Regions from separate parts of the Cupriavidus sp. 01L43 genome, predicted to be linked through region 2. Evidence: predicted binding sites of a transcription regulator. Region 2 holds the regulator's gene; each other region holds the start of a gene.
The links. Region 2 encodes sigma-54, which starts transcription at its own class of promoters, with help from an activator protein. Its sites were predicted from a motif close to TGGCANGNAANCTGCTTT; they were not measured.
Positions count from the first base shown of each region.

Region 1 (6,128 bases), on a different contig from region 2:
CGCTTCGTCAGAGGTGGGGTAGACCGAGGCCGGCGCGCCCACTACTATAAGTCCACAACGCCACCGGCACCGATGCCCCACGCATGACAGGGTCATCCTCAGCCGGGCCCTCTCACAGGAGACGCCCCGTGAAAACCCTGATCGAGCATCTGTCGCATTACGCGGCCTATCACCGCGATCGCCGCAACATCGTCACCCATTTCGTCGGCATCCCGATGATCGTGCTGGCCGTGACCACGCTGCTCGGCCGGCCCGCCATGCCGCTCGGCGAGGGGGCGGCGTTCCTCACCCCGGCCATGGTCGTCTACGCGCTCTCGTGCCTGTTCTACCTGCGGCTGTCGTTCGCCTTCGGCCTCGCCATGGCGGTCATTCTGGCCGTATTCCTATGGGTTGGGGCATGGATTGCCGCGCTGCCGACGGCGGCCTGGCTCGCTTCCGGCATCGGCCTGTTCGTGGTGGGATGGATCATCCAGTTCGTCGGGCACTACTACGAGGGGCGCAAGCCGGCGTTCGTCGATGACCTCGTCGGGCTGCTGATCGGCCCGCTCTTCCTGGTGGCGGAGACCGCGTTCGCGATGGGCCTTGCCCGCGAAACGCACGACGCGATGGCCGCGCACGTGCACTGATCGGGTCAGATTCCAGATCTTCGGGCACACGCCGCGCACGCCAAAGTGGGGGGACGTACCCCCTTTACGCGTGCGCAAGGCCCGCTCGCGAGCCCGTTGCTGACGCAAAGCAGCGACAAAACCCGGGGTTTTCACTGGGTTTGACGTGCCTCATGTACGAAAACCCCTTGACTTGCGGTACTTTCCGCTATGATTCAGTGCGTACCGGCACCCGTGATTCGCAACGTGCCACTGCGGTGAGACGCAGCGATACGCAGCGATACGCCGGGACACATTCTTCAACTCACGTATATCGATATGGCGACCAAAGCGAAACCGACCACGAAGACTGCAACCAAGCCCGCTGCCAAGAAGGCACCGGCAACCAAGGCACCCGTGAAGGCTGCCGCCAAGAAGGCCGCTCCGGCCAAGAAGGCTGCTCCCGCCGCTGCTCCGGCCCCGAAGCCGCTGAAGGACACCTTCAACAAGTCGAGCCTGGTCGCTCACCTGGTAGCTCAGACCCAGCTGGAAGCCAAGGCCGTGAAGTCGGTGCTGGCCCATCTGGAAAACACCATCGTCAGCGCGCTGAACAAGAAGGGCGCCGGCGAATTCACGCTGCCGGGCCTGCTGAAGGTGACCGCACAGCAAGTGCCGGCCAAGAAGAAGCGCTTTGGCAAGGACCCGTTCACGGGTGAAGAGCGTTGGTTCCCGGCCAAGCCGGCCAGCGTCAAGGTCAAGGTCCGTCCGCTGAAGAAGCTGAAGGACGCCGCGGCCTGATCGCCACGCATCTTTGGTAGTCCTGAAAACCCCACCCGCTCCGGCGCGTGGGGTTTTTTGTTGCCCGGATGCCCGGGCGGCGAAGGCGGGTCAGTACGCCTTGAAATTGGCCGCCACGCGCTGGCGCAGGAAATCGCCCGCCGAGATGGCTGGGTACAGCCGCGCAGGGCCCTCGATCGTCGCCTCGCGGTTGGCCTGGCAGAAGAACGCCAGGCTGTAGCGCGGGCCCATGTACTCGCCCGGCGCGGGGTTGCGCACGCGGTGGAAGTTGGACGGCAGGCGGTCATCGCTCCAGCGCATCAGCATGTCCCCGATATTGCACGTGATGACGTCCTCGTCCGGGGCGATGGGCGTCCACGCCTGCGCCTCCATCTCCTTGCCCGGACAGACCTGCAGGCCGCCCTGGCCCTGGCGCTGGAACAGCAGCGTCAGGCAGTCGAAATCCGTATGGGCACCGGCACGCCAGAGTTCGAGTTTGTCCTGCGCCTCGGGCGGAATCGCGTAGTAGTGCAGCAGCCGCAGCGTGCTCTGGTAGTCCGGCGCGGCCGGGTCGTGGGCGCGCGTGAAGAATTCCGGATCGAAGCCGAGCTTGTCGGCGAAGCAGGACAGGAGCTTCATGCCCACCTCCCAGCACTGGCGCTCGAAGGCCAGCATGGTGGCCTGGAAGCCGGCCAGCTCCGCCTCGCTGGGCCACAGCGGCGCCATGTGCGGGCGGGTGATCTGGTAGGACTCCTTCTGGTCCGGCGTGCCGGTGGAGGGCCGCACCTGCGCGCGGGACTCCCAGCCCGCGTTGTTGGCCTTCTGGAGCGGATACAGGCCCTTCACGGCCTCCGGCAGCGCGAAGAAGCGTTCGGTCATGGCGAAGGCTTCGCGCACGGCGGCGAGGTCGATGCCGTGGTTCGCCACCTGGAAGAAGCCGACGTCCACGGCCGCATGCCAGAGTTCGTCGGCGATCTCGGCCTTGCGGCGGGGGTAGTCGGAGAGGTCGATGCGGCGGATCTCGCGCGCGCTGGTCTCGTGGCCTTGCGCGCCCATGCGGGATTCGCGGGCCAGTTCGTGGAGGGAGGCGGTGTCGGTCATGATCGTTCCGGAGTCAGGAAAGGGTGGGTGCGGCCCTGCCTTTCGCGCGATGACTGCCGGGGATCTCGATCTTTGGACGATCTCTTGAGGCCCCGGTGCCAGTCGCACAAGGGCGGGGCACGGACGTCAAGAGCAATTTCCTGCCGCGCACCGGGGGTGGGCGGTTGAACGCTTCTACTCTTCGGGGGGGAAGATTGCAGGTTTCGGGCCAGCCGGCACGACCCGGTTTTGACCCAGTTCCGGGCCGATTTGCGCCGGGGTGGCGCACGCCATGCCGCAGGATGGTGCGGCGCGCCCAAAAAAAACGCCGGCGCAAAGGCCGGCGTTCAGTTCTTTCCTCCCGCAGCGGGGAGGGCACCACATGACCGCTTACTGCGGTCCCAGCTTGCGGATCAGGGCGTCCAGCTTGCCCATTTCCTCTTCGTTCAGGTCCGTCAGCGGTGCGCGCACCGGGCCGGCATCGTGGCCAACCAGCTTGGCGCCGGCCTTGACGATCGACACCGCATAGCCGTGCTTGCGGTTACGGATGTCCAGGTACGGCAGGAAGAAGTCGTCGATCAGGCGACCCACGGTAGCGTGGTCGTCCGCCGCGATGGCGCGGTAGAAGTCCATCGCCGTCTTCGGGATGAAGTTGAACACGGCCGACGAGTACACCGGCACGCCCAGCGCCTTGTAGGCAGCGGCGTACACCTCGGCGGTGGGCAGGCCGCCCAGGTAGGCCAGGCGGTCGCCGAGCTTGCGGCGCACGCGCACCATCGCCTCGATCTCGCCCACGCCGTCCTTGAAGCCGATCAGGTTCGGGCAGCGGTCGACCACGCGTTCCAGCAGGTCGGCGCCGATGCGCGAGTTGGCGCGGTTGTAGACGATCACGCCGCACTTGGTGGCCTTGCAGACCTCTTCAATGTGGTTGGCGATGCCTTCTTCGCTGGCTTCGGTCAGGTAATGCGGCATCAGCAGGATGCCGTGCGCGCCCAGGCGCTCGGCTTCCTTGGCGTATTCGATGGCCACGCGGGTCGGGCCGCCGGCGCCGGCCAGGATGGGTACCTTGCCACGGCAGGTTTCCACCGCGGTGCGGATCACGTTCGAATAGTCCTGCTGCGTCAGCGAGAAGAACTCGCCCGTGCCGCCGGCTGCGAACAGGGCCGAGGCGCCGTACGGGGCCAGCCATTCCAGGCGTTCGATATAGGTCGACGGGCGGAAATTGCCCTGTTCGTCAAAGTCGGTCACGGGGAACGAAAGCAGGCCGTCCGAAATAATCTGCTTGAGTTCTTGCGGTGTAGTCATGTCGCTCATCCTGATCGCCACATGGCGAAAATGGTGTGGTTTGTTAGTGGGGCAAGGCCCGTTCGATGACCTCGCACCCAACTGCTGAGTGGATTCGAGATAAGTCATCGTACAACTAACAACTTGACGGTGCAAGGGCTAAGGGCATGACCGAGGGAAAACCCCGGCATTTTTGCCCGCACCGGGGGTGGGCAGACGAGGGGGGCGTCACATCGCCCAGACCGGTCGATCGCCCGCCAGGCCGCAAGGAGATTGAAAGGAAGACCATCGGGCCGATGCCCGAAAGCAGGGCGATTTGCACCGGTTCAGGGTAAACGCGCACTGTGTCTGACGGAACCGCGTCCCTATAATCACAGTCGTACGACGACATATCACAAGCCGGTTCCCACGCATTCTGCACCCGGTCCCCGGCTGTGAGGAGACCCCGATGAACGCAAGCCCCACTTCCAGCACCGCCGCCGCGACTTCTGTCGAAGGCGCGCGCCGCACCAACGTCCGCTACTGGATTCTCCTGCTCATCTTCATTGTGACCACGGTCAACTACGCCGACCGGGCCACGCTGTCGATCACCGGCCCCGCGATGCGCGAGGAGTTCGGCTTCAGCGCCGTGCAGATGGGCTATATCTTCTCCGCCTTCAGCTGGGCCTATGTGATGGCGCAGATTCCAGGCGGCTGGCTGCTCGACCGCTTCGGCGCACGCCGCATCTACGCGGCCAGCATCTTCGTCTGGTCGTTCTTCACGCTGCTGCAGGGCTGGCTGGGCGTGTTCGCCACCATCGGCTCGGTCATGACCGTGCTGTTCGCGCTGCGCTTTGCCGTGGGCCTGGCCGAATCGCCGGCTTTCCCGGCCAACGCCAAGGTGGTCGCCAGCTGGTTCCCCACCGCCGAGCGTGGCACGGCATCGGCCATCTTCAACGCCGCCCAGTACTTCGCCGCCGTGGTCTTCACGCCGCTGATGGCCTGGGTCGTCCATAGCTGGGGCTGGCACCACGTCTACCTGTGGATGGGCCTGATGGGCATGGCGCTGGCGCTGGTATGGCTCAAGATCATGCGCAGCCCGGCCACGCACCCGGCCGTGAACCGCGCCGAACTCGACTATATCGAGCAGGGCGGCGGGCTGATCCATATGAACGAAGGCGCCGGCCAGGCCAAGGAAAAGGCACCGGCGGGCTGGTTCTACGCCAAGCAACTGCTCTCCAACCGCATGCTGGCTGGCGTGTACCTCGGCCAGTACTGCATCAACGTGCTGACGTACTTCTTCCTGACGTGGTTCCCGGTGTACCTGGTGCAGGCGCGCGGCATGTCGATCCTGAAGGCGGGCTTCGTGGCCTCGCTGCCGGCTATCTGCGGCTTCCTGGGCGGGGTGCTGGGCGGGGTGATCTCCGACAGCCTGCTGCGCAAGGGCTACTCGCTGACCTTCGCGCGCAAGCTGCCCATCGTGGTCGGCATGCTGCTGTCCGTGTCGATGATTGCCTGCAACTACGTGGATGCCGAGTGGCTGGTGGTCGGCATCATGGCGCTGGCCTTCTTCGGCAAGGGCATTGGCGCGCTGGGCTGGGCTGTGGTGGCCGATACGGCGCCCAAGGAGGTCATGGGCCTCGCCGGCAGCATTTTCAACACCTTTGGCAATATCGCCGGCATCGTGACGCCGATCGTGATCGGCTATATCCTCAGCGTCACGGGCTCGTTCAACGGCGCGCTGGTTTTCGTGGGCATCAACGCCCTGGTCACCGTGGTGAGCTACCTGGTGATCGTGAAGGACATCCGGCGCGTGGAACTGAAGCACGCCTGATATAGAGAGAAGACAAGGACCCCCCAACATGTCTGAACAGGATTCCCCGGTGGCCGCCCAGGCCGTGGCTGCCGACCCCAAGCCGCTGTATATCCGCATCCACGCCGACGACAACGTGGCCATCATCGCCAATGACGGCGGCCTGCCCGCCGGCACGGTGTTCCCGTGCGGCCTGACGCTCGTGGAACGCGTGCCGCAGGGCCACAAGGTGGCGCTGGTGGACCTGAAGCAGGACGACGCGGTCATGCGCTACAACGTGGTGATCGGCTACGCGCTGAAAGACCTGCCGCGCGGCAGCTGGATCAACGAGCGCGTGCTGCGCATGCCCGAGCCGCCGGGCCTGACCGACCTGCCGATCGGCACGCGCGTGCCGGCGCCGCTGCCGCCGCTGGAAGGCTATACCTTCGAAGGCTTCCGCAACCCGGACGGCTCCGTGGGCACCCGCAACATCCTGGCGATTACCACCACGGTGCAGTGCGTGTCCGGCGTGGTCGAGCACGCGGTGCGCCGCATCAAGGCCGAACTGCTGCCGCGCTACCCCAATGTCGACGACGTGATCGGCCTGGAGCACACCTATGGCTGCGGCGTGG
Region 1 is NZ_JBFTSH010000014.1:68,722-74,849, reverse strand. It holds gene AC1DP9_RS21075 (Mpo1 family 2-hydroxy fatty acid dioxygenase) at 129-626, shown strand; gene AC1DP9_RS21070 (HU family DNA-binding protein) at 924-1,382, shown strand; gene AC1DP9_RS21065 (isopenicillin N synthase family dioxygenase) at 1,473-2,462, opposite strand; gene kdgD (5-dehydro-4-deoxyglucarate dehydratase) at 2,832-3,746, opposite strand; gene AC1DP9_RS21055 (MFS transporter) at 4,174-5,538, shown strand; gene garD (galactarate dehydratase) at 5,567-6,128, shown strand, end outside.
Region 1: AC1DP9_RS21065 (isopenicillin N synthase family dioxygenase) is a predicted target of sigma-54. The motif match lies at 2,656-2,673, and genes of this name have one in related genera.

Region 2 (10,761 bases):
TCCGGCGCACGGCCGTCTCGCCGAAGATCGTCTTGATGTCGAGCAGGCCCAGGCCGCGCACTTCCAGCAGGTTCTGCAGCAGCGGCGGGCAGCGGCCCTCGATGAAGTCGGGTCCGAGTCGCACGAAATCCACCGCATCGTCGGCCACGAGACCGTGGCCGCGCGAGATCAGTTCCAGGCCCAGTTCGCTCTTGCCCAGGCCGGACTCGCCCATGATCAGCACGCCCATGCCGAGGATGTCGAGGAACACGCCGTGCATCGTCACGCGCGGGGCGGAGATGCGCGACAGGTAGAGCCGCAGGTGGTCGATCACAGCCGCCGACGACACCGGCGTGGTGAACAGCGGCGTGGACGAGCGCGTGCAGCGCAGCTCCAGGTCTGGCGGCGGCTCCATGCCGTCCGCCACGACGAGGAACGGCGGCTCGAGCAGGATCAGCTCGCCCATCTGGCGCTTGCGCGGCTCGTCGTCGAGGCGCTGGTAGTACAGGATTTCCGGCTTGCCGAGCACCTGGATCCGGTTCGGGTGGATCAGGTTCAAGTGGCCGACGAGGTCCGCCGCCGAGGTGGCTTCGCGGGCGAATTCCACGTCGAAGGCCCGGTCGGCCCCTTCCAGGCCAGCAACCCACGAGAGCTTGATATCGGCTGCGTTGTCGTCGAAGATCGACTGCGAGGTGACGCCGGTGAGTTCCATGCGCGTATGACTTTCGGGGGCGGACAGGCCGTTTCAGGCGGCCGTTGGGGCGGGAGTCAGGGGTGCCACTGCGTCAGCAGATCATGCACCGCTTCCGACGTGGGCAGTGTGGCGAGGCCCTCGCGCATCTCGCGGTCCGAGAGCAGTTGGGCGATTTCCGACAGGATTTCCAGATGTTGTTGCGTGGCCTGTTCCGGCACGAGCAGGAAGATCAACAGCGACACCGGCTTGCCGTCCGGCGATTCGAACGGAATGGGCTCGGCCAGGCGCATGAAGCCGGCCAGCGGCTGCTTGAGACCCTTGATGCGGCCATGCGGAATGGCCACGCCGGCACCCAGACCCGTGGAACCCAGCGATTCGCGCGCGAACAGGTTATCGGTCACGGTAGCACGCGCCACGCCATGGTTGTTCTCGAACAGGAGCCCGGCTTGCTCGAACACCCGCTTCTTGCTGGTGACGGTGACGTCGAGATGGATGTTGCCGGGTGGCAGCAATTTGGCCAAACGATTCATGGGCGATGCGCGAGAAGTCAGGTTAGCGGGCCGGGGCGCGAAGGCCGTCCCGCCGGATTCGGGGCGAAACTTTGGTACCGAGATCTTGTCTGGGACGCCCGCATTGGAGCGTCCGGCCATTATAGAGCAGGGCTCCACCGCGATTTTGCGATGCAGCGCCGGGGTCGCGGCGGTGCCACGACGTGCCGGCCGGCTTGCCCACCCGGGGTGTCCCGGGGCCGTCCTGTCGTTATTTGTATGGCGGAGCATACACCGAGGCGGGCGGCTTGCGAACACTTGTTCCCATTTTGACCGCTCCCGGGTGCCCCGGGTCGCCCTCCGGCGTGGCAATAAGGTAACGAAACATTCCAGGTGCCCGCACCGTCACTGCCATGGCGCGCGCCCATCAAAAAAGCCGCGCTGATTGCGCGGCTTGAGCTCTTCTTTTCAGTCCTCTGCAGGGTCGGCAACCGCTCTGTTTTCGGTTGCCTGCAGGTGTCTACTGCTGCGTCAGTTGCTGGGCGGCCATCTGGTACTTCACCGCCTCGCGATCGTGGCCCTGTACGCGGTCCTTGTAGCGGATGACCTGGCGGTCGAGCTTGTCGACCAGACAGTCGATCGCCGCATACAGATCTTCATGATGCGCTTCGACGAAGATGTCCTTCCCCTTCAGATGCAGATTGATTTCCGCGTACTGGCGCCGGTCCTTCTCCTTGTGGTTGTCCACCGATAGCAGCACGCTCACGCCGATGACCTGATCGAAATGCCTGACAATTCGCTCCAGTTTCGTTTCCACATACTCACGCAGCGGGGGCGTGATGTCGAGGTGGTGTCCACTGATCTTGAAGTTCATAGCGCTTCTCCTTCTGAAAGAGCCGCACCAGGCAGGCGGTTGCGGCTCGGCTACAAAGTCTTGCGGAGATTGACTGCGGGGATCTTGAGCGCTTCGCGGTATTTCGCCACCGTGCGGCGTGCGACCACGAAGCCTTGCTCACCCAGCAGTTCGGCGATCCGGCTGTCGGAAAGAGGATTCCTGGGGTCTTCGGCTCCTATCAGTTGCTTGATCAGCGCGCGGATTGCCGTGGAGGAGGCCGCGCCGCCAGTCTCCGTAGAGACGTGGCTCCCAAAGAAGTACTTCAACTCGAAAGTACCCATGGGCGTGGCCATGTACTTATTCGTGGTGACCCGGGAAATGGTCGACTCATGTAAACCGAGTGTATCGGCTATTTCCCGCAAAACCAAGGGGCGCATCGCGATTTCGCCATGCGTGAAAAAGTTCTTTTGACGTTCCACAATTGCCTGCGAAACACGCAGGATCGTATCGAATCGTTGCTGGATGTTCTTGATAAGCCACCGCGCCTCCTGAAGCTTCTGCTGCAGGCCTGCCGTCCCCGTTTCGCCCTTCGCGCCGCGCAGGATCTGCGCATACATGTCGTTGATGCGCAGCCGTGGCATGACATCCGGATTGAGCGCCGCGATCCACCCGCTGCCGCTCTTGCGCACGAACACGTCGGGCACCACGAAGTCGGCCTCGGGACGGTTGAACGCGTGCCCCGGATACGGCGCCAGCGAGCGAATCAGTTCGTGTGCCGCCTTCAGTGCTATTTCGTCCACCTGGAGCGCTTTCTTTAGCCGCGTGTAGTCCCGCACGGCCAGCAGTTCCAGATGATGATTGACGATGGTCAGCGCCAGCTCACGATGCGAGTGCTTCAGGCGACGCAATTGCAGGCTGAGGCACTCCGCGGCATTGCGCGCGCCCACGCCGGGCGGGTCGAAGCTCTGCAGCAGGGTCAGGATCGCGTGGACTTCGTCGATCTCGAATTCGAGTTCCTCGGGCAGTTCGGTGCAGATTTCCTCGAGCGAGGCGCTCAGGTAGCCGTCATCGTCGAGCGATTCGATCAGGAAGATGGCCAGGCCCTTGTCGCGCACCGAGATCTTCAGCGGGGCCAACTGCCCCATCAGGTGCTCGCGCAGCGTGGGTTCGGCATCGCGCAACTGCATCGGCGACTTTTCGTCCTCGTCGCCCTGGGGGCGGCGGGCGAAGTCGTCGAGGCTCCAGTCGCTGCCGTAGTCCTCGCTGCCGTTGTCGTTGTAGTTATCGTCCTCACCGCCGGACGCGCCGTCGGTGCGCGCATCGCCGTTGGGCTGCGGCTCGGAAGAGGCCGGCGCGGGGGCGCTCTGGAGGTTGACCGAGCCATCGGCGGCTACCCGCAGCGGGCTTTCGATCCAGTCGTTTTCGCGTTCGAGCAGGGGATTTTCGGTCAGCGCCTGTTCCACTTCCTGCTGGAGTTCAAGCGTCGAGAGCTGCAACAATCGAATCGACTGTTGCAGCTGCGGGGTCAATGCCAGATGTTGCGAGAGACGAAGCTGAAGCGACGGTTTCATGCGACCTATTCTATGCGCATCCTTCCGACTATGGAACGGAAATTGCTATCGCCTATCGCTCTGACTTCCTGATCGACCCCGGCTGTCGCCGTGGAGGCCGGGAGAAGCGCGGCCGCACGCGGCGGCCGATGGGTCACATGCGGAAGTTTTCGCCCAGGTACACGCGTCGCACGGACTCGTTGGCGATGATTTCCTCAGGCTGGCCGGCGGCCAGCACCGTGCCTTCGCTGATGATGTAGGCGTGGTCGCAGATGCCGAGCGTCTCGCGCACGTTGTGGTCGGTGATCAGCACGCCGATGTTGCGCGCCTTCAGGAAGCTCACGATGCGCTGGATTTCGCCCACGGCGATGGGGTCCACGCCGGCGAACGGCTCGTCCAGCAGGATGAAGCGCGGCGCGGAGGCCAGCGCCCGGGCAATTTCCACGCGGCGGCGCTCGCCGCCGGAGAGCGACAGCGCCGGGTTGTTGCGCAGATGGGCGATCTGCAGGTCATCCAGCAGCGAATCCAGGCGGCGTTCGATCTCGGCCTTCGGCAGCGGCTTGCCCTTCTCCAATTGCAACTCGAGCACGGCGCGGATGTTTTCCTCGACGTTGAGCTTGCGGAAGACCGAGGCCTCCTGCGGCAGGTAGGACAGGCCCATGCGGGCGCGCTCGTGGATCGGCAGGCCGCTGATGTGCTGGTCGTCCAGCACGATGTCGCCCTCATCCAGTGCCACCAGGCCCACGATCATGTAGAACGACGTGGTCTTGCCGGCGCCGTTCGGACCGAGCAGGCCGACCACCTCGCCGCTCTTCACGTCCAGCGAGACGTCCTTGACCACGGTGCGCGAACCGTAGCGCTTCTTCAGGTGGCGCACGACCAGCGTGCTGCTGTCGGTACGGGCGGCCGACGGGGCTGCGGAGGCGTTCGGGGCGAGCGTGGCGGAGTCGTTCATCAGGTCAATGCATGCGTGACGCGGCGGGCGCGTCCGGGGTTCAGGGCTTGCCGGGCGCGGGCGCCGGCTTCAGTTCCAGCGGCGGTGGCGGCGCGGCGGCGCCGCTGGCCGGGTCCGCGCGCGGCGAGAGCACGGCGCGCACGCGGCCGGACGGGTTGCCGGTGGAGGTGTTGTTGTCGCCGCCGGCAGCCGTGTAGTACTCGTTGCGGCTGTCGTAGGTGATCACGGCGCCGCGGATCTCGTCGACGGTCTTCGCGCCGGCGATGCGCGCCGCACGGGCGTGGCCGATCAGCTTCGACATTTCCTGCTTGCCGTCGTACTCGATGCGGTCGCCCCAGCCGTCGATGTATTCGTCCACGCCGTCGCGCTTCTGGCGGATATACGCCTGGCGGCCCGGATTGGCCGTGGCCACCGCGTACTGGTAGCCCTCGGGGTCGGTGCGGATCTGCGCGGCGTCCGACTTCAGCACCATCGTGCCCTTGGTCAGCACGACGTTGCCGGTCAACGTGTAGATCTGCTTCACGTCGTCATAGCTGGCGTTGTTGGCCTCCAGCACCAGCGGCTTGTCCTTGTCGGCACGCTCCGCCAGGGCCGGCTGGGCCAGGGTCGCGCCGAGCGCGGCGATTGCCACCGCCAGGGCGGGCACGATGCGGCGACAGGACAACGTCGTCAGGGATGGGGTCATGTTGGTCAGCTGAGAGAATGACGGGCGATCCGTTGCCGGCGCCTGGCGTGCTTGTTGTTGTGCTTACTGCGTGGTCCGGGCCTGCCCCGACGGCGGATTCATGACGATGGTGCCGCGTACGTTGCCGAGCAATTGTACTTCGCGCGTGACATTGTTGAAGACCAGTCCGTTGGCCGTCATCACCGACGGGCCGCGCGTGAGTTGTACCGCTTTATCGGTCTTGACGATGTCGTCATTGACCAGCAACTGGAAATATTGCGATGCAGCGGTCATGCGCGGGTCCTTCGACGGATCCACGCCGGGTTGCCGTACCAGGAAGGCATTGCCGTACAGGTCGATGACCGAGCCCTCCGAGTTCATCACGCCCCGGTCCGCGTTGACCGTGACCGGGGGGCGGTCCGGCTGGTAGGCGCGCATGGCCGGCGTGGTCACCTCGTAGGTCTGGTCGTCCTCGAAATGGATCATCTTCACGCCGGTGAAGCGCATCTTGGTGGCGCCGGTCGTGTCCAGTTCCGTGGCCGAGAAGCGGTCCATGTAGTAGTCCGCCTCATGGCGCTTGGCGCGGTTCTGGGCGGCCTCGTCCTCATGGGGCGAGTTGATCTGCACCAGCCAGAACGTGCTGCCGGCGACCATCGCCATCAGCAGCAGCGGCAGCAGCCGCATGACCAGACCGGAGATCCTGCCGAAGAAGTCGCGCATCGCCGGCCCCGCTCAGATGACCTTGGCGCGGGTCAGGTCATGGATGTGGAGCGCGCCCACGAGCTTGCCGTCGCCATCGACCACCAGCAGCTGGTTGATGCGGTTCGCTTCCATGATCTGCACGGCTTCCACGGCCAGCTGGTCCTGGTTCACCACGTGGGGGTTACGGTGCATGACCTCGCCGATGGGCACGGTGCGCCAGTCGCGCGGGGTTTCCAGCAGGCGGCGCAGGTCGCCGTCGGTGAACACGCCGATGGCGTGGCCGTCCGGGTCCACCACGGCCGTCATGGCCAGGCCCTTGCGGGTGATTTCCATCAGTGCCTGGGCCAGCGGGGTGTTTTCACGCACCTCGGGCACGCCGTTGCCGGTGCGCATGACGTCGCGCACGTGGGTCAGCAGCTTGCGGCCCAGCGCGCCGCCCGGGTGCGAACGGGCGAAGTCTTCCTCGCCAAAGCCGCGCGCGTCCAGCACGGCCACGGCCAGGGCGTCGCCCAGCGCCAGCGCCGCCGTGGTGCTGGCCGTCGGGGCCAGGTTCAGCGGGCAGGCCTCCTGGGCCACGGCGCCGTCCAGATGGGCATCGGACAGCTTGGCGAGGTTCGATTCCGGGTTCCCGGTGACCGAGATCAGCCCGGCGCCGATGCGCTTGACGATCGGGACGATCGACAGCAGCTCGGCCGTCTCGCCGGAATTGGAGAACGCAATCAGCACGTCGTCGCGGGTGATCATGCCCAGGTCGCCGTGGCTGGCCTCGGCCGGGTGCACGAAGAACGACGGCGTACCCGTGGAAGCCAGCGTGGCCGCCACTTTGCGGCCGATATGGCCGGACTTGCCGATGCCGGACACGACCACGCGTCCGGTGCAGCCCAGGATCATCTGGACCGCCTTGGTAAACGCGGGCGTCAGTCGGTCAGCCAGCGCGGAAACGGCGTCGGCTTCGATCTGGAGGGTATGGCGGGCGAGCTTAAGTGCTCGTTCCGCATCGAAATTGGCTATCATGGCGACGAAGTATACCAACGAATGCGATGGCGACCGGCCCGGCTTTTCTGCCATGGGGTCCGGGCGACCGCCGCTTGCCGTGTTTCCCCGGCGAGGCACCGATGCCGGGACGGCGCGCGTGCCCGGCCGGCTCGTTCCAGGTCAAGCCCCAAGTCTTCCCCGAAGCCCGCCGAATGCATTCTCCGCTGGAACTGACCCTCGTGCTGCTGGCCGCCGCCGTTCTTGGCGTGGTGGCCTTCCGCATGCTGCAACTGCCACCCATGCTGGGCTACCTGGCGGTGGGCATCCTGATCGGTCCCCACGCGCTCGCGCTGGCCAACGATTCCGCCCAGACCAAGTACCTGGCCGAATTCGGCGTGGTCTTCCTGATGTTCTCGATCGGGCTCGAGTTCAACCTGGGCAAGCTCCGCTCGATGAAACGGCTCGTATTCGGGCTGGGCGGCTCCCAGGTGGTGCTGACGATGCTGCTCGTGGTAGCGGCCGGATGGGCGCTCTCGGCCTGGATCGGGCTGACCTGGCAGGCCTCGGTGGCGCTGGGCGGGGCGCTGGCCATGTCCTCGACGGCCATCGTCTCCAAGATGCTTTCCGAGCGCATGGAGCTGGAGGCGGAGCACGGCCGCAACATCATCAGCGTGCTGCTGTTCCAGGATCTGGCCGTGGTGCCGCTGCTGATCGTCATCCCGGCGCTCTCGCGCGACCCCGGCGAGCTGGCGGCGGCGCTGGGGGTGGCCACGGTCAAGATCGTGGTGGCCCTCGGCCTGATCTTCTTCCTCGGCCAGCGGGTGATGAGCCGCTGGTTCCACGTGGTGGCGGCGCGGCGCTCGCAGGAACTGTTCATGCTGAACCTGCTGCTGGTCACGCTCGGCATGGCCGCGCTGACCGAGCGGCTGGGTTTGTCGATGGCGCTCGGCGCGTTCATGGCCGGCATGCTGATCTCGGAAACGCCCTACCGGCATCAGGTGGAGGAGGACATCAAGCCGTTCCGCGACGTGCTGCTGGGGCTGTTCTTCGTCACCATCGGCATGCTGTTGAACATCAATGTGGTGATCGACCACATCTGGCTGGTGCTGGGCCTGCTGTTCGTGCCGATCCTGTTCAAGCTGGTGCTGATCACGGTGCTGGCGCGGCTGTTCGGCTCCCGGCAGGGCGTGGCCATCCGTACCGGGCTGGGGCTGGCGCAGGCGGGGGAGTTCGGCTTCGTGCTGCTGAACCAGATCGATGGTATCGGGTTGGTCGATCCGGTGCTGATCCAGGTCATCCTGGCCTCGATGCTGCTGTCGATGCTGGCGGCGCCGTTCCTGATCCAGTACAGCGACACCATCGTGCTGCGCTTTGCCGCCAACGAATGGCTGATGCAGTCGCTGAACATGACCCGCATCGCCGCCCAGAGCCTGCAGACCGAGAAGCACGCGATCATCTGCGGATTTGGCCGCAGCGGGCAGAACCTGGCGCATATGCTCGAGCGCGAGGGCATCAACTACGTGGCGCTCGACCTCGACCCGGACCGCGTGCGCGAGGCCGCCGGGGCCGGTGACACCGTGGTCTATGGCGATGCCGGCCGCCGCGAGGCGCTGATCGCCGCCGGTATCCATCGCGCCGCCGCGCTGATTGTGACCTATGCCAACACGCCGTCGGCGCTGCGGGTGCTGCACCACGTGCAGGAGCTGGCGCCGGCGCTGCCCGTGATCGTGCGGACCGTGGACGATTCCGAGCTGGACACGCTCCAGAAGGCCGGCGCCACCGAGGTGGTGCCCGAGATCATCGAGGGCAGCCTGATGCTGGCCTCGCACGCGCTGGTGCTGCTGGGTGTGCCGATGCGCCGCGTGGTGCGCGGCGTGCAGCAGGCCCGTGACGCGCGCTACAGCCTGCTGCGCGGCTACTTCCACGGTCGGGACGACGAAGAGGACATGATCGAGCGCGACACCGTGCGGCTCCATTCGGTCTCGCTCGGCGCCGAGCACACGGCCGTGGGCCGCCGGCTGGGCGCGCTGGGGCTGGAGCGGATCGGGGTGGAGGTGACGGCGGTGCGCCGGCGCGGCATCCGCGCCTTCGATCCGCAGCCGGAGACCGTGCTGGAACCGGGCGATATCGTGGTGCTGCGCGGCACGCCGGAGGCACTGGAGTCCGCCGAGGAACGGCTGCTGCGGGATTGAGCGCCTCTATATATAGAGAGCGGCTCAGGAATTGAGGGAGGAGCCTTCGCCGCCCCAGGACGGCGGCAGGCCGTCCAGCACCGCGTGGGCGTCAAGTGATCGGATCGGCACGTGACTATCGGCTGGAATCCGCCCTTCGCCCTGCAGCATCAGGTAACGCAAACAGCACACACGCAGGAATGACGCGAAATTGGCCGACAGCGACACTTCGCCGCGATGCTCGGCCAGTTCGTCATGGAGCCGGGTCAGCAACTGGTTGACCGTCATCGCGTCGCGCTGCGCCAGTTCCTCCAGCACTTCCCAGAACAGGTTTTCCAGGCGGATGCTCGTGGCCACGCCGTGCAGCCGCAGCGAGCGGGACTGGGTCTGGTAGGAATCCGGATTGGCCCGGACGAAGATCTCGCACATCGGCATGCCTCCTGCGACAGCGGCGCCGGGGCGGGCGCCGCGTTCGGAAGGCTCTACTGTACGTCGACTGGATGACTACTGGGTGATCCGGGTCCCGAGCACGGTCAGGAACTGGGCCAGCCATGCCGGGTGGGCCGGCCACGCGGGCGCGGTGACGAGGTTGCCGTCGGTATGGGCCTGATCGACCGGAATATCGGCGTACTTGCCGCCCGCCAGCCGGACTTCCGGCGCACAGGCCGGGTAGGCGGAGCAGGTGCGGCCTTCGAGCACGCCGGCCGCGGCCAGCAACTGGGCGCCGTGGCAGACCGCCGCGATCGGCTTGTTCGCCGTGGCGAAGTGGCGCACGATCTCCAGCACGCGGTCGTTCAGGCGGAGGTATTCGGGGGCGCGGCCGCCCGGAATGACGATTGCGTCATACGCAGCCGGATCGACATCGGCAAACGTCGCGTTCAGCGTGAAATTGTGGCCGCGCTTCTCGGTGTAGGTCTGGTCGCCCTCGAAGTCGTGGATGGCCGTGGCGCAGTGGTCGCCGGCCTTCTTGTCCGGGCAGACGGCGTGGACCACGTGGCCCACCATCTGGAGTGCCTGGAAGGGCACCATCGTTTCGTAGTCTTCGGCGAAGTCGCCAACCAGCATCAGAATTTTCTTGGCCATTGCAGTCTCCTGTATGGTTACGGGTGTCCGGAGCCGGTCCAGACCGGCCGGGCCATTGTGCGGCGGCCCTGCGCGGGGCGGGTGGTAGCCCGTTACCGCAGGCGGCACGCGATTTCCATTTCGACGCAAATCCCCATGGCAGATTCCCTCATCCAGTCCCCCGACCTCGGCGACGTCACCGGTTACCTGCGTGACCGCATCCGCACCGTGCCGGACTGGCCCCAGCCCGGCGTGATGTTCCGCGACATCACCCCGCTGCTGCAGAACCCCAAGACCCTGCGCGTGCTGATCGACGTATTCGTGCACCGCTACATGGACCAGGAGCTGGACCTCGTGGCCGGCATCGACGCGCGCGGCTTCATCCTCGGCTCGATCATCGCGTACGAGCTGAACCTCGGCTTCGTGCCGATCCGCAAGAAGGGCAAGCTGCCGTTCCAGACCGTGGCCGAGGAGTACGAGCTCGAGTACGGCAGCGCCACCGTGGAGATCCACGCCGATGCCTGCAAGCCCGGTGATCGCGTGCTGCTGGTCGACGACCTGATCGCCACCGGCGGCACCATGATGGCCGGCCGCAAGCTGCTGGAGCGTCTGGGTGCGACCGTGGTGGAGGGCGCGGCGATCGTCGACCTGCCTGAACTCGGCGGCTCGAAGCTGTTGCACAAGAG
Region 2 is NZ_JBFTSH010000003.1:8,975-19,735, reverse strand. It holds gene hprK (HPr(Ser) kinase/phosphatase) at 1-691, opposite strand, end outside; gene AC1DP9_RS06945 (PTS sugar transporter subunit IIA) at 748-1,203, opposite strand; gene hpf (ribosome hibernation-promoting factor, HPF/YfiA family) at 1,682-2,035, opposite strand; gene AC1DP9_RS06935 (RNA polymerase factor sigma-54) at 2,086-3,567, opposite strand; gene lptB (LPS export ABC transporter ATP-binding protein) at 3,701-4,501, opposite strand; gene lptA (lipopolysaccharide transport periplasmic protein LptA) at 4,542-5,186, opposite strand; gene lptC (LPS export ABC transporter periplasmic protein LptC) at 5,250-5,885, opposite strand; gene AC1DP9_RS06915 (KpsF/GutQ family sugar-phosphate isomerase) at 5,898-6,881, opposite strand; gene AC1DP9_RS06910 (monovalent cation:proton antiporter family protein) at 7,055-9,034, shown strand; gene AC1DP9_RS06905 (ribbon-helix-helix domain-containing protein) at 9,059-9,442, opposite strand; gene AC1DP9_RS06900 (DJ-1/PfpI family protein) at 9,518-10,096, opposite strand; gene AC1DP9_RS06895 (adenine phosphoribosyltransferase) at 10,232-10,761, shown strand, end outside.

Region 3 (6,128 bases), on a different contig from region 2:
CAGCGGCACGCTGCTGGGCAAGATCCTGCGCATCGACGTGAGCGGCGCCAGCTATACCGTGCCGGCCGGCAATCCGTTCGCCGGCGGTGGGGGTGGTGGGGGCGGACGCCCCGAGATCCGGGCCACCGGGCTGCGCAACCCGTGGCGGTTCTCGTTCGATGCGAACGGCCTGCTCTATATCGCGGATGTCGGCCAAGGCCAGCGCGAGGAAGTCAACGCCATGCCAACCGCCAGCGGCGGCCTCAACTACGGCTGGGATCGTCTGGAAGGCACCGCCTGCGTCGGCGCCACCGCGTGCGACCCCGCCGGCCTGACCGCGCCCGTGTTCGAGTACACCCACGACGCCGGCGGCTGCGCCATCGTCGGCGGCTACGTCTATCGCGGCGCGGCCCTGCCCGAACTCCAGGGCCGCTATTTCTATACCGACCTGTGCACCGGCAAGCTGGCCAGCTTCCTGTACCGCGACGGCGCCGTTTCCGAGCGGGTGGACTGGCCGGTCACCGCCAGCGGCAGCGTCTACTCCTTCGGCACCGATGCCGCGCAGGAACTCTACGTACTGGCCGACGCTGGCACGTCTTCGACGAGCGGCAAGGTGTATCGGGTACAGCGGGCGCCTTAGGGGCGCCTTAAGCGCGCCTTGCGGGGGGGCGCCAGCGCCACACGCCGTGATGGCGGATAATCCCGCATCCTCACGACGCCCTCCCCACCCCCATGCATGCCAGCGCCACCCGCCGCCTCGACGGGACTACCCTGTTCCTGCTCACCTTCCCGCCACTGGCCTGGGCGGGCAACGCCATTGTCGGGCGGCTGGCCGCCGGTACGTTTCCGCCGCTCACGCTGAATTTCGTGCGCTGGGTACTGGCCGGGACCTTGTTGGGGCTCTACGCCTGGCGCGGGGTGGTGGAACATCGGGCCACGCTGCGCCAGCATGCGGGGCTGCTGACGGCGATGGGCGTGCTGTCGATTGCCAGCTACAACGCGTTCCAGTACCTCGCGCTGACCACGTCGACGCCGATCAACGTGACGCTGATTGGCGCCTCCACGCCGCTGTTCCTGCTGATCATCGGCGCGCTGTTCTTCGGGGAGCGCATGCGGCCGTGGGCTGTGGCGGGGGCGCTGCTGTGTCTGGTGGGGGTGTCTTTCGTGCTGGTGCGCGGGGAGTTGGGGCGGCTGGCGCAGCTGGACTTCGTGCCCGGCGACCTGTACATGCTTGCGGCGACCATCGCCTGGAGCGCCTATACCTGGCTGCTGCGCAAGCATCGCCCGGACCTGCCGCTGCCGGTGCTGCTGTTCGCGCAGATCGTCACCGGCGTGGTGGCCAGCGTGCCCGTCACGGCGTGGGAATTGATGACGCTGTCGACGCCCATCCCCTGGAACGGCAAGGTGATGGGCATCCTGCTTTATGTGTCGACGATTCCCTCGCTGCTGGCCTACTTCGCCTGGGACCGCGCCATCGCCCGGGCCGGCGCGCAGTTGCCGGTGTTCTTCATCACGCTGACGCCGGTGTTCGCCGCCCTGCTCTCCACGCTGCTGCTCGGCGAGTCGCCCCACTGGTATCACGGCGTGGGGCTGGTCACCATCGCCGCAGGCATCGGGCTGGCGCAGCGGCGCTGAATGACGCTGAAGGGTGCTGGCTAGCGCCCCAGCCGTTGATGGAAGGCCATCAGCGGCGTGGCCGTCAGGCCGTGCAGGACGATGGAGAACACCACGGTGCACAGCGTGGCGTGGATCAGGAAGGGACTCCATTCCTCGCCGGCGGTGTGCGTCAGGGCATAGGCCAGGTAGTAAAGCGAGCCGATGCCGCGAATGCCGAACCACGCGGTCAGGCGCCGCTGGCCGCGCGCCATGGGCAGGTCGAAGGTGGACGCATAGACCGATAGCGGCCGGATCAGGCAGATCAGCAGCAGCGCCAGCACCACGTACTGGGCGTGGAAGACCTCCCGGGTCAGCATCGCCCCGATCAGCAGGGTGACGCACAACTCGGCCAGCCGCTCGATATTGAACGAGAACTCCGAGGCGGTATGGGTGAGGTAGGCGGCGGCCTTGCGCTCGTGCGTAGAGGTGGTCTCGACATCGGCCGTATGCAGCGGTCCCAGCACCTCTGCCGGCGAGGTGGCGGGATTCTCGCGGCGCTCCACCTGCCGCATCGCGAGCCCCGCCGCGAACACGGCCAGGAAGCCGTAGGTGTGCAGCAACAGCGCGGCGCCGTAGGACACGCCGATCAGGCCCAGCGTGAGGAAACTCTCCAGCCCCACCGCCTCATGGAAGCGCAGCCGCAGGACCAGGATGGTCTTGCTCGCCAGCCAGCCCAGCAGCCCACCCACGGCCAGCCCGCCGAGCGTGCTCCAGACCAGATCGACCGCCATCCAGCGCCCGCCCCACGCGCCCAGTTCGTGGAAACCCAGCAGGCCAAGGCCGAGCATGACGAACGGGAATGCCGCGCCATCGTTCAGGCCGCCCTCACCCGTCAGGCTGTAGCGCACCACGTCGCGATCCTCGGTATCGGCCATCTGCACGTCCGAGGCCAGCACCGGGTCCGTGGGCGCCAGGATCGCCCCGAGCAGCACCGCCAGGCCCAGTGGCACCTGCAGCCAGCCCACTGCCACGGCGCAGACGCCGCCGATGGTCAGCAGCATCGCCACGGTGGCCAGCCGCACCGGCAGGCGCCAGACGCGGTACGTCATCTGCACCCGCAGCCGCAAGCCCACGCCGAACAGAGCGACGAGCACGGCCAGCTCGGTGATCCATTCCAGCACCTTCACGTGGCCCGGGTCCGTCAGATCGAGCACGATCAGCCCGGCCCCGCCGGGCCCCAGCGCCATCCCCACTAATAGATACAGGCCGGACGGGGACATGGGCAGGCGCTTCACCATGGAGTCGATCAGCCCCATCGTGATCAGCAGCGCGCCAATGACCAATGCCCAGGTCGCGAACAAGCTGGCTCCTCTATTCGATATATCCCGGTCGAGACTTTCACAGTAGGCGGCGCGGCGGGCGGGCGCTGTCGGGCGGACCCCGTAGCGCCGTGTCAGTGAAGACCTCCCGACACTGGTGCGTGCGCGCACCGCGCAGGGGCTTGCGGGTGGCCGGCGGGGTGTGGGTGGCAGGCCGAAGGCGCCCAGCAGCCCGGTCACGCGTGAACAGCCACGTGGTTAATCGACTGATTTCGTTGATATTTCCCACGTCTGACCGGGCTTCCCCCTGCCCAAAAGTGCCTTTGGCACGGTGATTGCTATCTTGTATCCAAGATTGGATTTCAGATAGGACTCTCATGCGTACCTCTACCTCGGCCACCACAGCGGCCACGACAGCCGCCCCCGGCGAGGCCGGTGCGGCGTGGATCGCGCGGTTCGATACCCCGGTCGTCGCCCCGCACCCGGTTGGCGCCCCGCTGGCCGGCCTGCGTTTTGCCGCCAAGGACAATATCGACGTGGCCGGCGTGCCGACGACCGCCGCCTGCCCCGAATTCGCCTACGTGCCGGACGCCCACGCCACGGTGATCGCGCGCCTGCTGGGCGCCGGCGCGGCGTTGGCCGGCAAGACCAACCTGGACCAGTTCGCCTGCGGCCTGAATGGCACGCGCTCGCCCTACGGCGCCGTGCCCAATGCGTTCGACCCGGCCTATGTCAGCGGCGGGTCGAGTTCCGGTTCGGCGTACGCGGTGGCCAGCGGTGAGGTCGATTTCGCGCTGGGCACGGACACCGCCGGCTCCGGCCGGGTGCCCGCCGGGCTCAACAACATCGTCGGGCTGAAGCCGAGCAAGGGCCTGATCTCCGCCCACGGCGTGTTCCCCGCCGCGCAGAGCGTGGATTGCGTGTCGATCCTGGCGCGCACGGTGGCCATGGCGGTGCGCGTGCTGGAAGCCGCAGCCGGCCATGACCCGCAGGACCCGTACTCGCGCGCGCTGCCGCTGGCGCGCACGCCGCTGCCGGCTGCGTTCCGCTTTGGCGTGCCGGCCGAGCCGGAGTTTTTCGGCGATGACCTCGCCCGCCGGGCCTTCGACGCCGCCGTTGCCGCGCTGGAGGCGCTGGGCGGTCGCGCGGTGCCCATCGACTATGCCCCGCTGGCCGAAGCCGCCGCGCTGCTCTATGACAGCGCGCTGGTCGCCGAGCGCTACGCCGCCGTGCGCCCCTTCTTCGACCGCGCGCCGGGCGCGGTCATCGAGCCGGTGCGTTCGATCCTGGCCGCCGGCAGCCGCTACAGCGCCGCCGATGTGTTCGATGCCCAGCACGCGCTCCATGCCCTGGCCCAGCGCGCGGCCACGATGTGGCAGGACATCGACGTGCTGTGCGTGCCCACGGCGCCGACGCATTGCACCATCGCCGCCATGCTGGCCGATCCGGTGGTACGCAACCGCGAACTCGGCCACTACACGAACTTCGTCAACCTGCTCGACTACGCCGCGCTGTCCGTGCCCGCTAGCCTGCGCCCGGACGGGCTGCCGTTCGGCATCACGCTGATCGGCCAGGCCGGCAGCGACTGGCAGCTCGCCGACCTGGGGCAACGCTTCCACCACGCCATGGGGCTGACGCTGGGTGCGACGGGCGAGCCGCTGCCCGCGCCGGTGTCCATTGCCGGGCTGGCCCCGTCCCCCGCCACGCATCTGCCGCTGGCCGTGGTGGGCGCCCATCTCTCTGGCATGCCGCTGAACGGTCAGTTGACCGAACGCGGTGCGACGCTGGCCGAGGCCACCACCACCGCGCCGCACTATCGGCTGCACGCGCTGCCCGGCACCACGCCGCCAAAGCCCGGCCTGCGCCGCGTGGACGCCGGGGAGGATGCCGGCGCCGCCATCGCGGTGGAGGTGTGGCAGGTGCCGCTCGCCGCCGTCGGCAGCTTCCTGGCGCTGGTGCCGGCCCCGCTCGCGCTGGGCAGCCTCGAACTGGCCGATGGCCGCTGGGTCCATGGCTTCGTCTGCGAAGGCCATGCGCTGCACGGTGCGCCCGATGTCAGCGCCCATGGCGGCTGGCGCGCCTATATCACGTCGCTCTCCGCCGCTTGACCGTCTCCCGAATCCTCAACATTCACGCACAGGAACCCGCCATGACCCGCTCCACCTCCCGTCCCGCCACCGTCTCCCCCTCGCGCCGCCGCGCGCTGAAGGCCGGCGCCGCCGCGCTGTCCGTGCTGGCCGCGCCGGCCATCGTCCGCGCGCAGGGCACGCCCAGGCTGCGCATCGGCTACTGGCCGGTCGCCTCGGGCCTGCCCTTCTTCGCCGCCGTCGAAAAGGGCTATTTCAAGGAAGCGGGGCTGAACGTCGAGCCGATCAAGTTCGCCAGCCCGCAGCAGGTCATCGAGGCCATCCTGGCCGGCCGCTGCGACGGCAGCGCCAATGGCACCGCCTCGGCCGCGCTGGCCATCGGTGACATCGCCCAGCCCGGCCTGCTGAAGATCTTCTGCACCAACCCGACCAACGCCAAGTTCGTGCTCGACGAGTTCCTCGTGGCCAAGGACAGCCCGATCAAGACCGTGGCAGAACTCAAGGGCAAGCGCGTGGCATGCGGCCCGGGCCTGCAGAACGTGGTGCTGGCCAAGACCATGCTCGAGCGCGCCGGCGCCGGCAAGATCAGCGTGACGGAGCTGCCGATTGGCCAGCACGTGGCCGCGCTCACCGCCGGCCAGATCGATGGGGTCTACTCGCTCGAGCCGACCGGCACCATCGGCCGGCTCAACGGCACCACGCGCACGCTGGAAGCCGGCGTGGTGGCGCGCTACATCCTCGGCGACCCGATGGCCCCGTGGCATGGCGGCTCGGCCAGCCTGACCACGGAATTCCTCGGCAAGAACAAGGACGTGGCCAAGGCCTACCTCGCCGCCTACCGGCGCGGCGTGGTGCTGGTGCGCCAGAACCCGACCGAGGCGCGCCCCTTCCTCAAGGGCTATACCGCCATCGAAGGCGCGCTAACGGCCGAGGTGCCGATGGCTGACTACCTGTTCTTCGACGAATTCAAGGCCAGCGACGCCGCCCACTTCCAGAAGTTCTACGACCTGTTCACCGAAAAGGGCATCTTCTCGCGCAAGGTGGACGTCAACACGCTGCTCTACAAGGCCTGACGACCATGTCCGAACTCTCCGATACCGCCGCCGTGCCGGGCACGGCCCCGCCCGCCGGCCAGTCCTGGGCGCCC
Region 3 is NZ_JBFTSH010000011.1:37,834-43,961, forward strand. It holds gene AC1DP9_RS18285 (PQQ-dependent sugar dehydrogenase) at 1-619, shown strand, start outside; gene AC1DP9_RS18290 (DMT family transporter) at 712-1,614, shown strand; gene AC1DP9_RS18295 (cation:proton antiporter) at 1,635-2,936, opposite strand; gene atzF (allophanate hydrolase) at 3,272-5,002, shown strand; gene AC1DP9_RS18305 (ABC transporter substrate-binding protein) at 5,044-6,054, shown strand; gene AC1DP9_RS18310 (ABC transporter permease) at 6,060-6,128, shown strand, end outside.
Region 3: atzF (allophanate hydrolase) is a predicted target of sigma-54. The motif match lies at 3,219-3,236, and genes of this name have one in related genera.